2 regions of the Bradyrhizobium sp. SZCCHNR1015 genome follow, and region 1 is predicted to be linked to the other one. Evidence: riboswitches for the same ligand, from Rfam matches in the RefSeq annotation. Region 1 holds a riboswitch; the other holds the start of a gene.
What was found. Region 1 has a riboswitch for cobalamin ahead of QX128_RS23415 (HupE/UreJ family protein). Riboswitches for the same ligand answer to the same signal wherever they lie in the genome.
Positions count from the first base shown of each region.

Region 2: linked by a shared signal. The riboswitch ahead of QX128_RS32380 (TonB-dependent receptor domain-containing protein) and the one ahead of QX128_RS23415 (HupE/UreJ family protein) in region 1 are both predicted to bind cobalamin.

Region 1 covers NZ_JAUEYW010000014.1:40,696-49,240, forward strand. Annotated here, with positions in the region: gene cobN (cobaltochelatase subunit CobN) at 1-2,609, opposite strand, end outside; gene cobW (cobalamin biosynthesis protein CobW) at 2,619-3,656, opposite strand; gene QX128_RS23410 (DUF1636 domain-containing protein) at 3,677-4,072, opposite strand; gene QX128_RS23415 (HupE/UreJ family protein) at 4,076-4,708, opposite strand; cobalamin riboswitch at 4,827-5,020, opposite strand; gene cobU (bifunctional adenosylcobinamide kinase/adenosylcobinamide-phosphate guanylyltransferase) at 5,055-5,591, shown strand; gene cobO (cob(I)yrinic acid a,c-diamide adenosyltransferase) at 5,608-6,216, shown strand; gene QX128_RS23430 (cobyric acid synthase) at 6,221-7,714, shown strand; gene cbiB (adenosylcobinamide-phosphate synthase CbiB) at 7,701-8,545, opposite strand, start outside.
Region 2 covers NZ_JAUEYW010000028.1:13,298-21,842, forward strand. Annotated here, with positions in the region: gene ilvN (acetolactate synthase small subunit) at 1-267, shown strand, start outside; gene QX128_RS32360 (class I SAM-dependent methyltransferase) at 271-960, shown strand; gene QX128_RS32365 (LysE family translocator) at 1,232-1,834, shown strand; gene ilvC (ketol-acid reductoisomerase) at 1,985-3,004, shown strand; gene QX128_RS32375 (hypothetical protein) at 3,084-3,662, opposite strand; gene QX128_RS32380 (TonB-dependent receptor domain-containing protein) at 3,738-5,798, opposite strand; cobalamin riboswitch at 5,909-6,127, opposite strand; gene QX128_RS32385 (DUF2336 domain-containing protein) at 6,334-7,446, opposite strand; gene QX128_RS32390 (SDR family oxidoreductase) at 7,988-8,545, shown strand, end outside.

The DNA of each region.
Region 1 (8,545 bases):
ATCTGCGCTTCGAACAGGTCGCGGAACAGCCCCGAGATCCGCAGCGTCGCATCGATGCGCGGGCGATCGAGCATCGCCAACGGCAGCACATCGACGCCCGTGACGCGATTGGAGTTGAGATCCCAGCGCGGCCGCACGCCGAGATAAGCCAAGGCCTGGGCCAGATCGTCACCGCCGGTACGCAGCGATGCTGACGCCCAGAGATCGAGCATGAGCGCGCGCGGATAGTCGCCATGGTCCTGCAGATAGCGCCGGATCACCTCGTCGGCGGCGCGCTGGCCAACCAGAGCCGCAGTGCGGGTCGGAATCGCGCGCGGGTCGATCGCGGTCAGATTGCGGCCCGTGGGCAGCACGTCGAGACGGCCGCGGCTCGGCGCGCCGGCGGGACCGGCGGCGACGCGCCGGCCATCGAGCGCGGCGAGCAACGCGCTGCGCTCGGCCGCCGCGCTCCCGTCAATCCGGGCTGCGATGTCGGCGCGATCGATAGTTGCTGCCGCCTGTCCCGCGGCCGCAATGATCGCATCGGCCAACAGGCCGGTCGCCGCCGTGTCGGGCGCCTGCCCGAACACGTGCAGGCGGTCACGCACCGCGAGCTCCTTGATGTCGCAGAGCTGCGCATCGAGCTGCGCGATCGCCTCGCGTCCGGCCATGGCACGGTCGAGCCCGCAATCGGCGGCCAAGCCGCTCTGCCAGGCCCGCGCGACGATCTCCTCCTCGAGCAGCTTCAAGCGGCGTTTGTCGAGACCATCCGCCTCGGCATACTCCTCGACCAGCCCCTCCAGCTCCAGCAAGGGTCCGTGCAGGCCGGCATGCGACAGCGGCGGCGTCAGATGCCCGAGCGTCAGTGCCGACAACCGCCGCTTGGCCTGCATCGCTTCGCCGGGATTGTTGACGATGAAGGGATAGATCACCGGCAACGGGCCCAGCACGGCCTCCGGCCAGCACACGTTCGACAGCGCCAGCGCCTTGCCCGGCAGCCATTCCAGCGTGCCATGCGCACCCAGATGAATCAGCGCATCGATCCGCTCGGCCTCACGAAGATGCGCGTAGAGCGCGACGAAAGCGTGCCGCGGCGGCACGCTGGTGTCGTGATAGCCGGACTTGCGGTCGGCGCGATGGCCACGATCCGGCTGCAACAAAATCAGAAGTTTTCCTGTACGCAGCACCGGGAAACGGAACGCGCCATCCCGGAATGCCGGGTCGACATCCGCCTCTCCCCAGGTATCGTGCAAGGCGCGCTGCAGATCATCCGGCAACAGCGCCAGCGCGGACCGATAGGTCGCGAGCGGCACGACGAGCTCATCTGCCTGGTCCCGCAGCAGCGCTTCGATGTCGTCGGCGATCGGCGCTGCGCGGCCGATGTCGTACCCGCTGTCCGCCAACAGCCGCGCGATCGCGGCCGCGCTTGCGCTGGTGTCGAGACCGACCGCATAGCCGCGGCGGCCGCCGCGCGCCGGATAATCGGACAGCATCAGCACCACGCGCCGTTCGCTGGCCGGCAGCGCGCGCAATTGCGCCCATCGCGCCGCGAGCCGGGCGACGTAAGCAATACGGTCCTGTTGAGGCACATAACGCATCGCGCTGAACTGCAGACGCTCGTCCGCCGGCGCCTCACCCTTGAACGCAATCGGGCGCGCCAGCAGCCGGCCGTCGAGCTCCGGCAGCACGACATTCATCGCAAGGTCCGTCGGCGACAGTCCACGCGCCGAGGAAGCCCACGCGTCCTCGGTGCTCTGCGCCTGGATGATCTGCAGAACCGGCGCGTCCGCGAGGTCGAGCGCCGTTGTGCCGTCCTCACGCTGCGCCGAGAACGCGGTCGCGTTCAAGATGACCGCAGGACGCCGGTGCCGGACCAGTCGCGCCAGCGCATCGCCGATGCTGGGATCCTTCAGGCTGGTCACCGCGACCGCGACCGCCGCCAGCCCTTCGGCTTCGATCGAACGCATCAATTCCGCAATCCCGGCCGTATCGGCGGCGAGCAGGCTCGCACGGTAGAACACGATCAGCGCGCTCGGCCGTGCATCATCGTGGCTGCAGAGGTCATCGATGCCGACCGCGCCGCGGTCGCGCGTAAAGCCGACGATCGGACCGATCGCGATCGGCTCGGCAAACGGCGCGTCACGGCCAAGCAGGCGCGCGAGATAACGCAGCGCCTCGCGCGCATTGCCGACGCCGCCCTCGTGCAGATAGCCGTAAAGCCGCGACGTCGCGTCGTGCGGCAAGGTCGAGAGCGCATCGAGCCGGTCGTCGGCGCGATCATCGCCCGGCAGCGCCGCGAACAGAATGTTGCTGCTGCGGCAGGTCGACGCGATGCGCTCCAGCCCGTAGCGCCAATAGTCGAGCCCACCGAGACAACGCACGACGACGGCGCGCGCCCCGAGCACGACGCGGTCGACATAGAGATCGACCGACATCGGATGCTTCAGCCGCTTCAGGCTGGCGAGGCGCAGGCTGGGCAGCTCGGTCGACGTCGCGGTCCAGGCTTCGGCCAACGCCGACAGGTCGGTGTCCGAGAACGACAGCACGACGATCTCGGCCGGCGACTGCGCAAGATCCACGGCCTGTTCGAGGTCGTCGAGATCCCCGCCCGTTGTCGCCAGCAGGTGCATCGGTGACGCCTACCCTGTGATCAGGCTCTGGATGGCGGCGGCATCGAGGCCGCGCTCGCCGATGATCACCAACCGCCCCTGCCGCGATTCGCCCGAGCGCCACGGGCGCTCGAACTGGTGCTGAATGCGGCTGCCCACGGCCTGCACCAGGAGGCGCAGCGGCTTGCCGGCAACTTCCACGAACCCTTTCACCCGCAAGACATCATGCGCATCGACGGCGGCCGCGATCCGGTCGACGAGCGCATCGGGTGAGGCCTGCGCCGGGACGTCGAGCACGAAGCTCTCAAAATCGTCGTGATCATGCTCGGCCTCGTTGTCGTGATGCGACGGCCGGGCGGCGAGATCGTCCTCCGCTGCGGCGCCGAGCCCGAGCAGCACCGACGCCGACAGCCTGCCATGCTCGGTCGCGATCACCTTGACCGCGCGCTGCACCTTGGCGGCGATCTCGGCGGCGACATCCTTGCGCTGCTCCTCGCTCATCAGATCGCTCTTGTTCATCACGACGAGATCGGCGCACAGCAGCTGGTCCTCGTAGACCTCCTCCAGCGGGTTGTCGTGATCGAGCGAGGCATCGGTGGCGCGCTGCGCCGCGAGCGCTTCCGGATCGTCGGCGAAGCGGCCCGCAACCACCGCCGGGCCGTCGACGACCGCCACGACGCCGTCGACCGTGACACGCGTCGCGATCTCGGGCCAGTTGAAGGCCTGCACCAGCGGCTTCGGCAGCGCCAGCCCCGAGGTCTCGATCACGATATGCTCCGGCGGCTCCTTCTGATCCAGCAGGCTCCTGAGCGCGGGCACGAAATCGTCGGCGACGGTGCAGCACAGACAGCCGTTCGACAGCTCGACGATGCGATCCTCCGGACAGTCCGGCACGCCGCAGCCCTTCAGGATGTCGCCGTCGATGCCGACGTCGCCGAACTCGTTGACGATGATGGCGAGCCGGCGGCCGTTCGCGGTCTCGATCAGATTGCGCACCAGCGTCGTCTTGCCGGCGCCGAGAAAACCGGTGACGATGGTGCAAGGCGTCTTGGCGAACGACTTCGTCATGGCGATGCGATCTCTCGGTTTCAGCGTGGCGCCGACAGCGCAGGCACGCGCGCGACGGTGTTCTTGCGGATGTATTCCGGGCGCTCGCGCCAGGCCGGCAGGCCCGCATCATGGCGCTGATGCAGCTGCGCGAATGCCAGCACATCCCGCGCATGCAGATCCGGATCGAGCGCGCCGAGCACATAGGTCCATTTGCCCGGCGCTGTCACCGCAACCGTGCACGCACGATTGCAGTTCGACAGGCACTCGACACCGACAACGGTGACGCCGGCGCGCTGCGCGGCCGGCACCGTCTCGATGGCTGCGAGCAAACGGGCACCGGCCCGCGGCTCGTCCGGCGGCGCAGCTTCAGGCGCCTGCGTGCGGCAGGTGACGCAGACGAACAGCGTCGTCTCTCCAGTCTCCGATGCGATCATCAATCAGCCGATCACGCCGGCGGCCGTTGCGGCGGCAACGCCGCCCACCAGCACGATGGCAGCGCCCGCGAGCCGCAGCGCCAGCGGCGCAGCCGCCTTGGCCTTCGCCGACAGCAGCCTGGTGCCGAGGAACGCACCGGCCGCGATGACGGTCTGGATCACGAGCAGCCCGGCGAGATAGGCTCCAAGCGGAGAGTTCTCGGCGCCGACGATCGATTCACCCAGCGCATATCCGTGGACGAGGCCGGTCACGGCGAACAGGCCGGCAACCGGCAACACGCCGAAACGCCCACGCATCACCACCACCAGCCCAACCACGGCGGTGGTCAGGCCGACCAGCAGCTCGGCAGCGGGGATGTTGGCCTTGGCCACATGCAGGCCGACGCCCGCGATCATCGCGGTGGTGAAGGCGAGCACCGGCGCGAAGCCGCGGCCCAGAAGAGCTGCAACGATGCCTGCGCCCACGATCGCCGCCAGATGGTCGATTCCGATGATGGGATGGCCGAGGCCGGACAGCATCCCCTGCGCAAACGTCTGCGGCAGCTTGCCGCCCATCATGTGATGCGCGAAGGCGGGATCGGCGGCGAGCAGCAACAGGCTCGCGGCTGCAAAGGTCGTGGTACGGGTCAACTTCATGGCCGTCTCCGTCGCTTGCCGGCTCCCCAGAGGACCGGACGATGCGCTGCATCCGACGGCATCCCGCCCATCCCGGCGGGATCAGAACCAGCATCGCGACTCCCCGCGCGACGGGTCGGCCAACAGCAATGTCGACGGCAGGTCTCCTGGCTCTCGGGTCGCTGCATCAGGCCACCTTCCCGGTTTCCCAGTGGTGTCTTGGCCTCACACTCGCCGATTACAGTTGCGGGGGCAGCCACGGCCTTGGGTCAAGAACCCGCACCGTGTTCCCTAAATCTCTCCTTTCGGAGAACCGTCATCTGTTAGATACGGGTCGCGCCAAAGCCCGTCAATCGGAATCGTCCCCATGGCCCCTGCCCCGCCGCACCCCGTCCTGCCGCGCCTGACGCTGGTGCTCGGCGGCGCGCGCTCGGGCAAGAGCCGCCATGCCGAGGCGCTCGTCACCGCCCTTCCGCCGCCCTGGACCTATGTTGCGACGGCGCAGGCGTTCGACGCCGAAATGACCGACCGGATCGCCCAGCACAAGGCGCGCCGCACCGAGGGATGGCAGACGCTGGAGACCTCGCATGATCTCGCTAGCCTCGTCCGGGCACATGGAGATTCGGGCACGCCGATGCTGATCGATTGCCTGACGCTCTGGCTCAGCAATGTGATGCTCGCCGACATGGACGTACCGGCCAGATGTGCCGAGCTGATCGATGCGCTCAGGAGCGCGAATGGCCCCATCGTGGCCGTGTCCAACGAAGTCGGGCTGGGCATCGTGCCGGACAATGCGCTGGCGCGCGCCTTTCGCGACGCCCAGGGTCGACTGAACCAGGACGTCGCGGCCGTGGCCGATCGCGTGATCCTGATGGCGGCAGGACTGCCGCTGACTTTGAAGTGACAAGGAGAACATGCCCGTGACCGAAAGCGCCGACGATTCCCGCCACAAGGCGAAGATGGAGAACCGCAAGGCGGTGCAGGATGCCGAGGTCGCCTCCAAGACCGTGGAGAAGGGCCTGCTCATCGTTCACACCGGCAAGGGCAAGGGCAAATCGACGGCGGCGTGGGGCCTGATGCTGCGCGCGATCGGCCGCGGCTTTCGCATTGGCGTCGTGCAATTCGGCAAGGGCGCGTGGGAGACCGGCGAGCGCAAGGCCATCGAGACGTTCGGCGACCAGGTGTCGTGGCACACGCTCGGCGAAGGTTTTACGTGGGAAACCCAGGATCGCGCGCGCGACGTCGCCGCGGCCGAGCGCGCCTGGGCCAAGGCAAAGGAGCTGATGGCGGATCCGTCGATCCGGCTGCTCGTCCTCGATGAGCTCAACATCGCGCTGCGCTACGATCATCTTGATATCGCCGACGTCGTCGCCACGCTCGCAGGGCGCCGTCCCGATCTGCACGTCGTCGTCACCGGCCGCAACGCCAAGCCGGAGCTGATCGAGGCCGCCGATCTCGTCACCGAGATGAACCTCGTGAAGCATCATTTCGCGGCCGGCGTGAAGGCGCAGGAAGGCATCGAGTACTAGGCTCATGAGCGCGCGCGCCATCATGTTCCAGGGCACCGGCTCCGACGTCGGCAAATCGCTGATCGTCGCGGGGCTCGCGCGTGCGCTGACCTTGCGCGGCCTAAAAGTGGCGCCGTTCAAGCCGCAGAACATGTCGAACAACGCCGCCGTCACCACGGATGGCGGCGAGATCGGCCGCGCCCAGGCGCTGCAGGCGCGCGCGGCGCGGCGGCCGATGACGGTGCACATGAACCCGGTGCTGCTGAAGCCGCAGAGCGAGATCGGGTCGCAGGTCGTGGTGCAGGGCCGCGTGATCGGCAACGCCAAGGCATCGGCCTATCAGGCGATGAAGCCGCAATTGATGAATACGGTGCTCGAGAGCTTTCACCATCTGGCTGCCGATGCCGACATCGTGCTGGTCGAAGGCGCCGGCTCCGCCTCCGAGATCAACCTGCGCGCCGGCGATATCGCCAACATGGGTTTTGCCCAGGCGGTGCAGATTCCGGTGGTGCTGATCGGCGACATCGACCGCGGCGGCGTCATTGCGAGCCTGGTCGGCACCCAGGCGGTGATCGCGCCCGCGGATGCCGCACGCATCGCGGGTTTCCTCGTCAACAAGTTCCGCGGCGATCCGGCGTTATTCGCGTCGGGCATCAACGAGATCGCGCAGCGGACGGGCTGGACGTCGCTCGGGCTCATTCCGCATTTTTCCGATGCGCGCCGCCTGCCCGCCGAGGATGCGCTCGGACTGGCTGAACGCGGATCATCGGGAGGACAACGGCCGAAGGTCGTCATCCTCGCCTACCCCCGCATTTCCAATTTCGACGAGTTCGATCCGTTGCGACTGGAAGATGGAATCGATCTGCAGTTCCTGCGGCCGGGCACGCCAATTCCCGGCGACGCATCGATCGTGATCCTGCCGGGCTCGAAGGCGACGATCGCCGATCTCGCAGCCCTGCGTGACGCCGGCTGGGACATCGATCTCATCGCGCATCTGCGCCGCGGCGGCCGCGTGCTCGGCATCTGCGGCGGCTATCAGATGCTCGGACGCATGATCAGCGATCCCGACGGACACGAGGGGGCATCTGGTTCCGTCACGGGACTTGGGCTGCTCGACGTCGAAACGACCCTGACGGATGACAAGGCGTTGCGCGAGGTCCAGGGCACGCTGATGGACGGTCAATTGCCGTTCCGCGGCTACGAGATGCACATCGGCCGCACGGAGGGACCAGCGACACAGCGCCCCTTCCTGACCTTCTCCGACGGTCGTCGCGATGGCGCCATCGCGCCTGATGGCCTGGTAGCCGGCTGCTACGTGCATAGTCTGTTCGCCGACGATGGCCTGCGCAGCCATTGGCTGCGCGGCCTCGGTGCGACGACCAGCGGCCTCTCTTATGAGACCGATGTGGACACAACGTTGGATGCACTCGCGGCGCATCTCGAGCGCTACGTCGACGTTGATCGTATCCTGGCATTGGCGAGCAAACCCGCGCCCCCCGTGGCGACTACAGGATCCTGACCAGGACGAGGCCTGCGACGACCGCCGCCTGAACCAGACACGCCAGCCGATACAGCCGCAGGGCACGCCGGATGTCGGACGCGTCGAGATCGGCGCGCCCGTCTCCCATCCAGGCATCGGTGACGAGATGACCGTGATAGACGCGCGGCCCTGCCAGGCGTAATCCAAGCGCACCGGCCATCGCCGCTTCCGGCCAGCCGGCATTGGGCGAACGATGCTTCGATGCATCGCGTGCAACGTCTCGCAGTGCGGCCGAAGCCGAGGCGTTGGGGATGCAGACCGCAGCGGCTGCGATCCACAGCGCGGACAGGCGCGAGGCCGGCAAGTTGACGAGATCATCGAGCCGCGCCGCCGCCCAGCCGAACGCGCGGTGACGGTCAGAGAGATGACCGATCATGCTGTCGGCGGTGTTGAGAGTCTTGTAGATCAGGATGCCCGGCAGTCCGCCGATAACCAGCCAGAACAACGGCGCAACGACGCCATCGGAGAAGTTCTCAGCCAGGCTCTCGACCGCAGCCCGCGCGACGCCGGCTTCATCCAGCCGCTCGGGATCGCGGCCGACGATCATCGCCACGGCCCGGCGGCCGCCGTCGAGTCCCTGCTGCTCCAACCCCTCTGCGACCGCGGCGACATGCGTATCGAGACTGCGCTGGGCCAGCAGGCTGCTTGCCGCCACACCAAGGATGATGGTTGCAACCGGCTCGCCGACGAGCGCCTGCACGACCCATGTTGCAATGAGGCCGGTGGCCATCATCCCGACGACGAGCAGGCACACGAGCGCAATGCCGCGCGCGCATCGTGCGGCAAAGCTGTCTGCTGCCCTGTTCCAGC
Region 2 (8,545 bases), on a different contig from region 1:
GACATGACGCTGACGAAACGCGCGATCGAGCGCGAGCTGGCGATGGTCAAGGTGCGCGGCATCGGCGAGCCGCGCGTCGAGGCGCTGCGGCTGGCGGATGCGTTCCGCGCCCGCGTGATCGACGCCACGACCGAGAGCTTCGTGTTCGAGATCACAGGCAACACCGACAAGATCACGCAATTCATCGATCTGATGCGTCCGCTGGGCCTGGTGGAAGTCGCCAGGACCGGCATTGCGGCGATCGGGCGGGGACCGGAAGGGATGTGAGCCATGCTGGCGCGCGACTGGTACTACAACGAACGCAACCGGATCGGTCTCGATCATGCCGTGGCCTCGATCTACGGTTCGGGCGACGATGCCGACGAGCGTGCGCGCGCCGCGTTGAAGATGCTCGGTGTCAAGCCGGGCTGGCGGGTGGCCGACATCGGCTGCGGCAATGGCGTGCTGGCGACGGAAGCGGCGCTGATGGGGGCCGTGGTGGACGCCATCGACATCTCGCCGGCGATGCTGGCGCTGACCAAGATCTACACCCGCGACCGCCGTACCGCGGTGCGGATGCATTCGGCGGGGCTGCTGTCGTTCGCCTATGAGCCTGCCACCTATGACCTGATCGCCAGCGAGTTCACGCTGCACCACCTGCCGGATTTCTGGAAGGCGGTGGCGCTGGCACGGATCTTCGCGGCGCTGAAGCCGGGCGCGCAGTTCTTCCTGCGCGACATCGTCTATGTCTCCATGCCCGACGGCGCGGAGCGCTCGGTTGAGCAATGGGCGGATTTCAACATCAAGAACCACGACCTCGCCCGCGACAGCGTCATCACCCACATGCGCGACGAGAACTCCACCTTCGCCTGGGTGATGGAGCGCATGCTGACCGAGGTCGGCTTCGTCACGGTGTCCGCCGACTATCACGCCCCGATGCACGCGACCTACGTGCTGCAGAAGCCGGCGGGGCAGGGCTAGCTATGAGCGGCAGATTGGTGAGTCTCACTTTCGCGCAGGCGACGGTGCGCTCCCTCTCCCCGTTCTTACGGGGAGAGGGTCGGGGTGAGGGGCAGCCGCACGGGGAGCGTTCGCCGTTAGACCTGTACCCCCTCACCCGGATTGCATCTGGCGATGCAATCCGACCTCTCCCCGCAAGCGGGGCGAGGTTGCACTGCCCGCGCCGCGACAGGCGCGGCCGCCATGCGCAGGTGACCGCAAGTCAGTGCTTGCTTGCGGCGAGAACGTCCTGATGTCCCAGCAGCTCCTCATCGCCTTCGTCACCTTTGCCTTCGTCATGGCGTTCACGCCGGGGCCGAACAACATCATGCTGCTGTCGTCGGGCGTGACCCATGGCTTCCGCCGCACGGTGCCGCACATGATGGGCGTCAGCTTCGGCTTCGCCTTCATGGTCGGCGCGGTCGGCTTCGGGCTGGCCACGGTGTTCATCCGCTACCCGGTCCTGCAAGACGTTCTGAAATATCTAGGCGCGGCCTATCTGATCTACCTCGCGGTTGCGATCGCCTTGTCCGGATCGACCAAGCCTGAGGACACCACGCCGCGCGGCCCGATGTCGTTCTGGGGCGCGGCGCTGTTCCAGTGGGTCAACGCCAAGGGCTGGGTGATGGTGATCAGCACCATCACCGCCTATGCCGCGATTGCCAGCTTTCCGGCCAATGTCGGGCTGCAGGTCGCGATCAGCTTCGTGATGGCGATCGGCTCGACCGTCACCTGGACCCTGTTCGGCACCGCGCTGCGGCCGCTGCTGAGCTCCGACCGTGCGGTCCGCGCCTTCAACATCCTGATGGCCGCGCTGCTGCTCGCCTCGCTCTATCCCGTCTTCATGGACGCATGAAGGACGCCGCCGCCATGCGAGATCGGGGTTTCCAACGGGACCCAAAATGCTCTAGACACGGGCCGGATTTCGTCCGGGCGCAGCCGCCCGTGCCTCACCCAAGCGTCTGACTTTTCAGCCAATTCCGGCCATCTCAAAGAGGAAACGACAATGCGTGTCTACTACGATCGCGACGCCGATCTGAACCTGATCAAGGGCAAGAAGGTCGTCATCGTCGGCTATGGCAGCCAGGGCCACGCCCACGCGCTCAACCTGAAGGATTCCGGCGTCAAGGACGTCGCGATCGCGCTGCGCAAGGGCTCGGCCTCGGCCAAGAAGGCCGAAGGCGCCGGCTTCAAGGTGATGGAAGTCGCCGAGGCCGCGAAGTGGGCCGACCTCGTGATGATGCTGACCCCGGACGAGCTGCAGGGCGACATCTACCGCGAGCACCTGCACGACAACATGAAGCAGGGCGCCGCACTGGTGTTCGCCCACGGCCTGAACGTCCACTTCAACCTGCTCGACCCGCGCGCCGATCTCGACGTGCTGATGATCGCGCCGAAAGGCCCCGGCCACACCGTCCGCTCCGAGTACCAGCGCGGCGGCGGCGTGCCCTGCCTGATCGCGATCGCCAAGGATTCCTCGGGCAACGCCCATGACCTCGGCCTGTCCTACGCCTCGGCGATCGGCGGCGGCCGCGCCGGCATCATCGAGACCACCTTCAAGGAAGAGTGCGAGACCGACCTGTTCGGCGAGCAGGCGGTGCTGTGCGGCGGCCTGGTCGAACTGATCAAGGCCGGCTACGAGACGCTGACCGAGGCCGGCTACGCGCCGGAGATGGCCTATTTCGAGTGCCTCCACGAGGTCAAGCTGATCGTCGACCTGATCTATGAAGGCGGGATCGCCAACATGAACTACTCGATCTCCAACACCGCCGAGTACGGCGAGTACGTCACCGGCCCGCGCATCATCACGCCGGAGACCAAGGCCGAGATGAAGCGCGTGCTCGACGACATCCAGTCCGGCCGCTTCGCGCGCGACTGGATGCTGGAGAACAAGGTCAACCAGACCTCGTTCAAGGCGACCCGCGCCAAGCTTGCCCAGCACCCGATCGAGGAAGTCGGTGCCCGCCTGCGCGACATGATGCCCTGGATCAAGAAGGGCGCGCTGGTCGACAAGAGCAAGAACTGAGCTTGCGACGACGATCGGATATGAGAACGGCGGGCCGAGGCCCGCCGTTTTTGTTTGGTGGCTAGGAGATGGTCGCCGGTCAGGAGGCCGCGCGGCGCGAGACCAGTGGGGTCAGCAGGCGGACGATCTCACTGACCGCGACGAGGCCGACCAGCCAGGCGGCGCTGGTCAGGCCGAGGCGGGCGACGATCGGGAGCGCGAAGCTTGCGGCCCCGCCGAGTGCGGGCGTGGCGGCCAGCAGCACCAGCTCATAGGCGGCGTAGGCACTGAGGAGCGCGACGGCAAACGCGGCCGGCGCTGGTGCCGTGCGCAAGGCCGCCAGCGCCATGCGGGCTATGACGGTGGCGCTGAGCGCCGCGACGCCGATCATGGCGCCCCAGGCCAGCGTGTTGGCATCGACCGGATAGTGCAGCGCGCCGAAGCCGACGCCCTGGTTGACCAGCCAGGCGCCGAGCATCACCGGCAGCGCCATGCGCAGCGGCAGCATGGCGGCGGCGATCACGGCGAAGGCCGCAAACGGCGTCGCGCAGGCGAACACGAAGCTCGCCAGCGCGCAGGCCGCTGTCAGCAGCGCGAAGCAGAACGCAGCGGCATGCCGTTGCGGAACGGGCGCGAGGCGAGCCCCGGAACCAGATCGGGCGAGAACGTCGAGAGTCATGGAACATCTCCTTCTATTGCGATTGTAGTCCATTTCGGCAGCTTCTGTCAGCCGCCGGGAGGTTGGTCGGCAGCGTCACTGCACACCGGAGCTCGCCACCCGGAGGCCGCCGAACACGCCGAAGCCCGGCGCGAGGAATCCGGTCGGGTTCTGGTAGTGACGGTTGAACAGGTTATCGATCCGGCCGAACAGCTTGACCTGGTTGGACAGCGCGTAGTCGCTGCGCAGGTTGACGACCGTATAGCCGGGCGCGACCAGGCCGGTGGTCATGCCGTCGCGGCTGACATCGAGCCAGTCGCTGATCCTCAGCACGGTGGCCGACAGGCGCAGCGCATCGATCGGCTGCCAGGTCGCGGTGGCGCTCCATTTTTCCTTCGGCCGCCGCAATAGCTGCTGGCCGGTGGCCGCATCGACCGCGCGGGTGAAGGTGTAGTCTGCACGCAGCGAGATCCGGTCGGTGAGATCAGCCGTCACGAAGCTCTCGGTGCCTTCGGTGGTCGCGAGGCCGACATTGGCGTAGGAGGTGAAGGTCGCGTTGAAATTGATCAGGTTGGTGATGCTGTTGTGGAAGTAGGTCGCGCCGAAGCGGATGCGATCCGAAAACAGCGGCTGTTCGAAGCCGGCGTCGTAGCCGGTGCTCTGCTCCGGCTTCAGGTTGGGATTGGCGAAGAAGTTGAAGGCCGGAAAATCCTGGTGCAGCTGGCTCAAGGTCGGCGCCTTGAAGCCGGTGCCGTAGCTCGCCTTCAGCTTGGTCTCCGTCACCGGCAGGATCACCGCCGGCGCGATCCGGTAGGTGCCATGGCCGCCGAATTGGTCGTTGACGTCGTTGCGCAGGCTCGCCACCACGAACCAGCGTTTGGCGAACTCCGTCTGCAGCTCGATGAAGCCGGCCTTGTTGCCGTTCTCGGCGGAAAGATCAGTTGTTTTCAGCCGCTCGGTCTGCCGCTCGAGGCCGACGACGAGATTGTTGTGCGGCGCCAGTTCGGTCACCGCGTGCCAGTCATATTTGATGCGCTCGCCGGTCGCGATCGCGTCCACGGGATTGCCGGCCGTCAGATCGGACGACCAGTTGTTCACGTAGTTGACGCCGAAATAGTTCCTGACGCGGCCGCCGAGCAGCGACCACACGGCTTCCTCGCGCGTCGCCAGCTGGTGGACGGTGTGGTTGCTCCTGATAGCATCGGGAACGCTCGGAAAGCCGCTGTCGCCCGTGAACAGCAGCGTGGCGTCGGTGTATCGAATCACCGAGTTCAACGTCCAGGCCTCGTTGAGATCGAAGCCGATCTTGGACGAGGCGGTCACGTTGTCGTAGACGTTGCCGATCGCCTTCTGCCCCGCCGGGAGCAGCTGCCACGGCGTCACCGGCACGTCGCCGGCGTGCAGATGCGCGACATTGACCGCGTAGTTGACATTACTTTGTGAGCCGCTGACGCCGGCCGACTGGTTGAAGGTCTTGAACGACCCGCTCTCGACCGAGGCGGTCGCCCGCGCCGGGCCGTCGCCCTTGCGCGTGATCACCGAGATCACGCCGCCGATCGCATCGGAGCCGTACAGCCCGCTCTGCGGCCCGCGCAGCACCTCGAGCTGCTGGATGTCGGCGGCGAGCAGATGCGCGAAATCGAACGCACCGTTGCTGTTGGTGACGTCGCCGACGTCGATGCCGTCGATGATGAGCTTGGTGTGGTTGGCATTGGTGCCGCGCATGAAGACGTTGGTCTGGCCGCCCGGGCCGCCGGCCTGCACGACGTTCAATCCGGGGACGGTGCTCAGGATGTCCGGCACCGTGCGGGCCTGCTGCGCGGCGATGTCCTTGTCGGTCACCACCGTGATCGCATTCGCGACGTTGGCGACCGGCGTCACGATGCCGGCCGGGCTGACCGCGACGGGCGGGCTGGCCGGCGATTCCGGCTTTGCCGCCGGCATCTGTTGATGCGCGGCGTTGCCGGCTCTGCGGGGGATGGCCGGTTTCGGAGCGATCGGCCGGTGCGGCGGGTCGACCTCGACCGGCGGCAGCAGATCGGGCGAGGCGGATTGCTGCGCCGTTGCGGGGGAGGGACCGAGCAGCGCGAACGACGAGAGGAGGCAGAACGACGACAGAAGGGCGCGACGGCGCCTGGCATGGGGAACGGGAGACACGAGTGACCTCGGCATGACGTCAGTGGCACGTCACCGCGAACGAGGTCTCATGCACGCCTTTGCAGGCCTGCCTGAAAACGATGCCAATAACGCCCCGACCGGCATCCTCGCGTGTGACCACGGCTGACGGCAGGTCTCCTGGCTCGCGGGTCGTCACCTCCACGTCGCCTTCCCGGGACCGAGATTTCCCAGTGGCCTCTGACGCGAGATTCGCCGCTTACAGTTGCGGGGGCAGCTGCGGCCTTCGGTCACGTCCCTTGCGAGACGCATCCGGCACCGCATTCCCTATTGAGCCCCGGTCGAGGGGCACCGTCGCCGTCACCGTAGGAGTGCGGGCGCACCAAAGTCAATCCGGCGCCCGGTGATCTCCTGGCGATAACGCGCTGGAGTGGATTGCGTGTGGCGAACTCTCTCGGCCGCCGCGTTCGGCGTGAGATACCCGGCGCCCGCGACGCCCCACAGCTGTCGTTCGCAGGGACGACAGCGGGATGTGAGGCGCGAATCAATTCCGGCGCGAATCGCTTGCGAGCGCCGCTTACTTCTCGACCTTGTTGTGCACCATCCAGAACCGCAGGGTGCGCTGGGCGGTGTCGAGGGACAGGCGGGAATAGTCGCGTTCCGCGAGCTTCAGCGTGTCGCTGTCGATGGCGTGCTTGATCGGCCGGTGGGTCAGGATCTTCGCCACCACCGACCAGGCCAGCCCGGCGGCACGGCAGGGGATCAGCACGATGTCGGTGCGCGGGCCCTCCAGCACCTTGGCCATCATCTCGGTCGGGACGTTGTTGAGCAGGCCGAGTGCGGCGGACACCTCGCCGAAGCGGCGGGTCTCGGCGAAGAAGGCGATGGCGGCATCGTTGAGCTCGTTCAGCCCCTTCATGCGCTTGACGGCCTCTTCGGCCAGCGTGAAGTCGCGCCCGATCAGGCCGCCGTCGCTGCGCGCAACGTCGGCGATTGCCTTGAGGATTTTCTTGATCTCCTGCTGCAACGCCGGCGGCGCCGAGGCCATCAACTTGGCGCGCACGGCTTCGGTTGCGCGGCGCAGGAGGTCGCGCAGATGCTTGGTGGGCAGGTCGATGCGCAGCCCGATGATCTCGGACAATTCGTCGTCGTCCTCGGCATGCGCCATCATCCCGGAATAGCCGGTCTCGGAGAAGCGCGCGGTCTGGTTGTTGGCAAGCTTGCGGATGACCCGGCGCTCGCCGCGGTCGACGATGATGTCGGTCACCGCCTCGGTCAGATGCGGGCGGCTGGAGATCGCCATCAGGTGATCCTGGCCCTTGGTCGCCGCGACCTCCACCAGCGTATGCTCGGTGAGCCGGCTCGAGTGCATCAGCACGTTCTCGGCCACCGAGATTTCGTCGTCGCGGGCGAGCTGCTGGATCAATTCGACGGGCGCATAGTCGACCGGCGCGAGATGCTTGCTGAGCTCGGCCCGCGCGCGGGTCTCGACCCGCGAGACCAGCATGCACAGCACGTTGTCAAACACCTTGATCTGGTCCTCGCTGAGGCGTTCGCCGTCATGCAGGAACAGGTTGGTGACCTGGCGCAGCGTGTTGACGCGCTTCGCCGAGGAGCCGCTGCGGACGGCCTCTTCGAGTTCGGTGATGATGGAGTTTTCTGAAAGCGGAAGCTGTTCTGGCTGTGACACGATCGCGCTCGTTGGTCCGGATTGCCGGAGCGACAGCAACGCGTGTGGGATCCGCTGCAAGGCTTTCGGCCGGGGCAGTTTTCGGCACGGGCGATAACAATGCGTTAGGGGCGGAGGGCGTAGTACTCCGGGGAAACACGGATACGGAAAATTAAGACGATACGCATAGAGGGAAGACGGGTCGGAGCCCGGCGTTTCGGAGATTCGCCGGACAATCGATGGAATGAGGTGCGATCACTTCCTTGCAGACCCGGCGAAGACAGGCGAGCGAGGCGGAAAGGTTAACGATCTCATAAGGTCACAAACCTTCCTTCATCCAGTTTGGTCGCTGCCCTCGATCTCACGTCAGCTCTCATCCTCCCAAGCATTGAAACTTAAATCCGATTCTTGCCGCGGCCGTTTTGCCGACGCGCCGTGCGTTGCGTGCCGTATTCCGTTGTTCCGGGGCAGGCTCGGCGGGTGATGACCTCACGCGAAAAATCAGCGCCAGCATCTTGCCGCATCCCGTGCGATAATCGCCGCGCAAATCGTTGAGGTCCCCATGAAATCCGTCGTCATCACCGGCGCATCCACCGGCATCGGGTTCGCCTGTTCGAAGCACCTGCTCGCGCGCGGCTTTCGCGTGTTCGGCAGCGTTCGCAAGCAGGCCGATGCAGACCGTCTGCGCAGCGAGCTCGGCGCCAACTTCACGCCGCTGCTGTTCGACGTGACCGACGAGGCGGCGGTGAAGGCGGCCGCGCAGGAGGTGCGGGCGGCTCTCGCCGGCGAGGCGCTCGCCGGCCTGGTCAACAATGCCGGCATCGCCGTCGCGGGGCCGGTGACGGAGCTGCCGATCGCGCAGTTCCGCCATCAGATGGAGGTCAACGTCATCGGCCCGGTGATCGCCACCCAGGCGTTCGCGCCGCTGCTCGGAGCGGATCCCGCCATGAAAGGGGAGCGGGGCCGGATCGTGATGGTCAGCTCGGTGGCCGGGCGCAATGGCAACCCGCTGTTGGCGCCGTATTCGACCTCAAAGCATGCGATCGAAGGGCTGTCCGAGAGCCTGCGCCGTGAGCTGATGCTGTTCGGCATCGACGTCATCGTCATCGCGCCGGGCGCG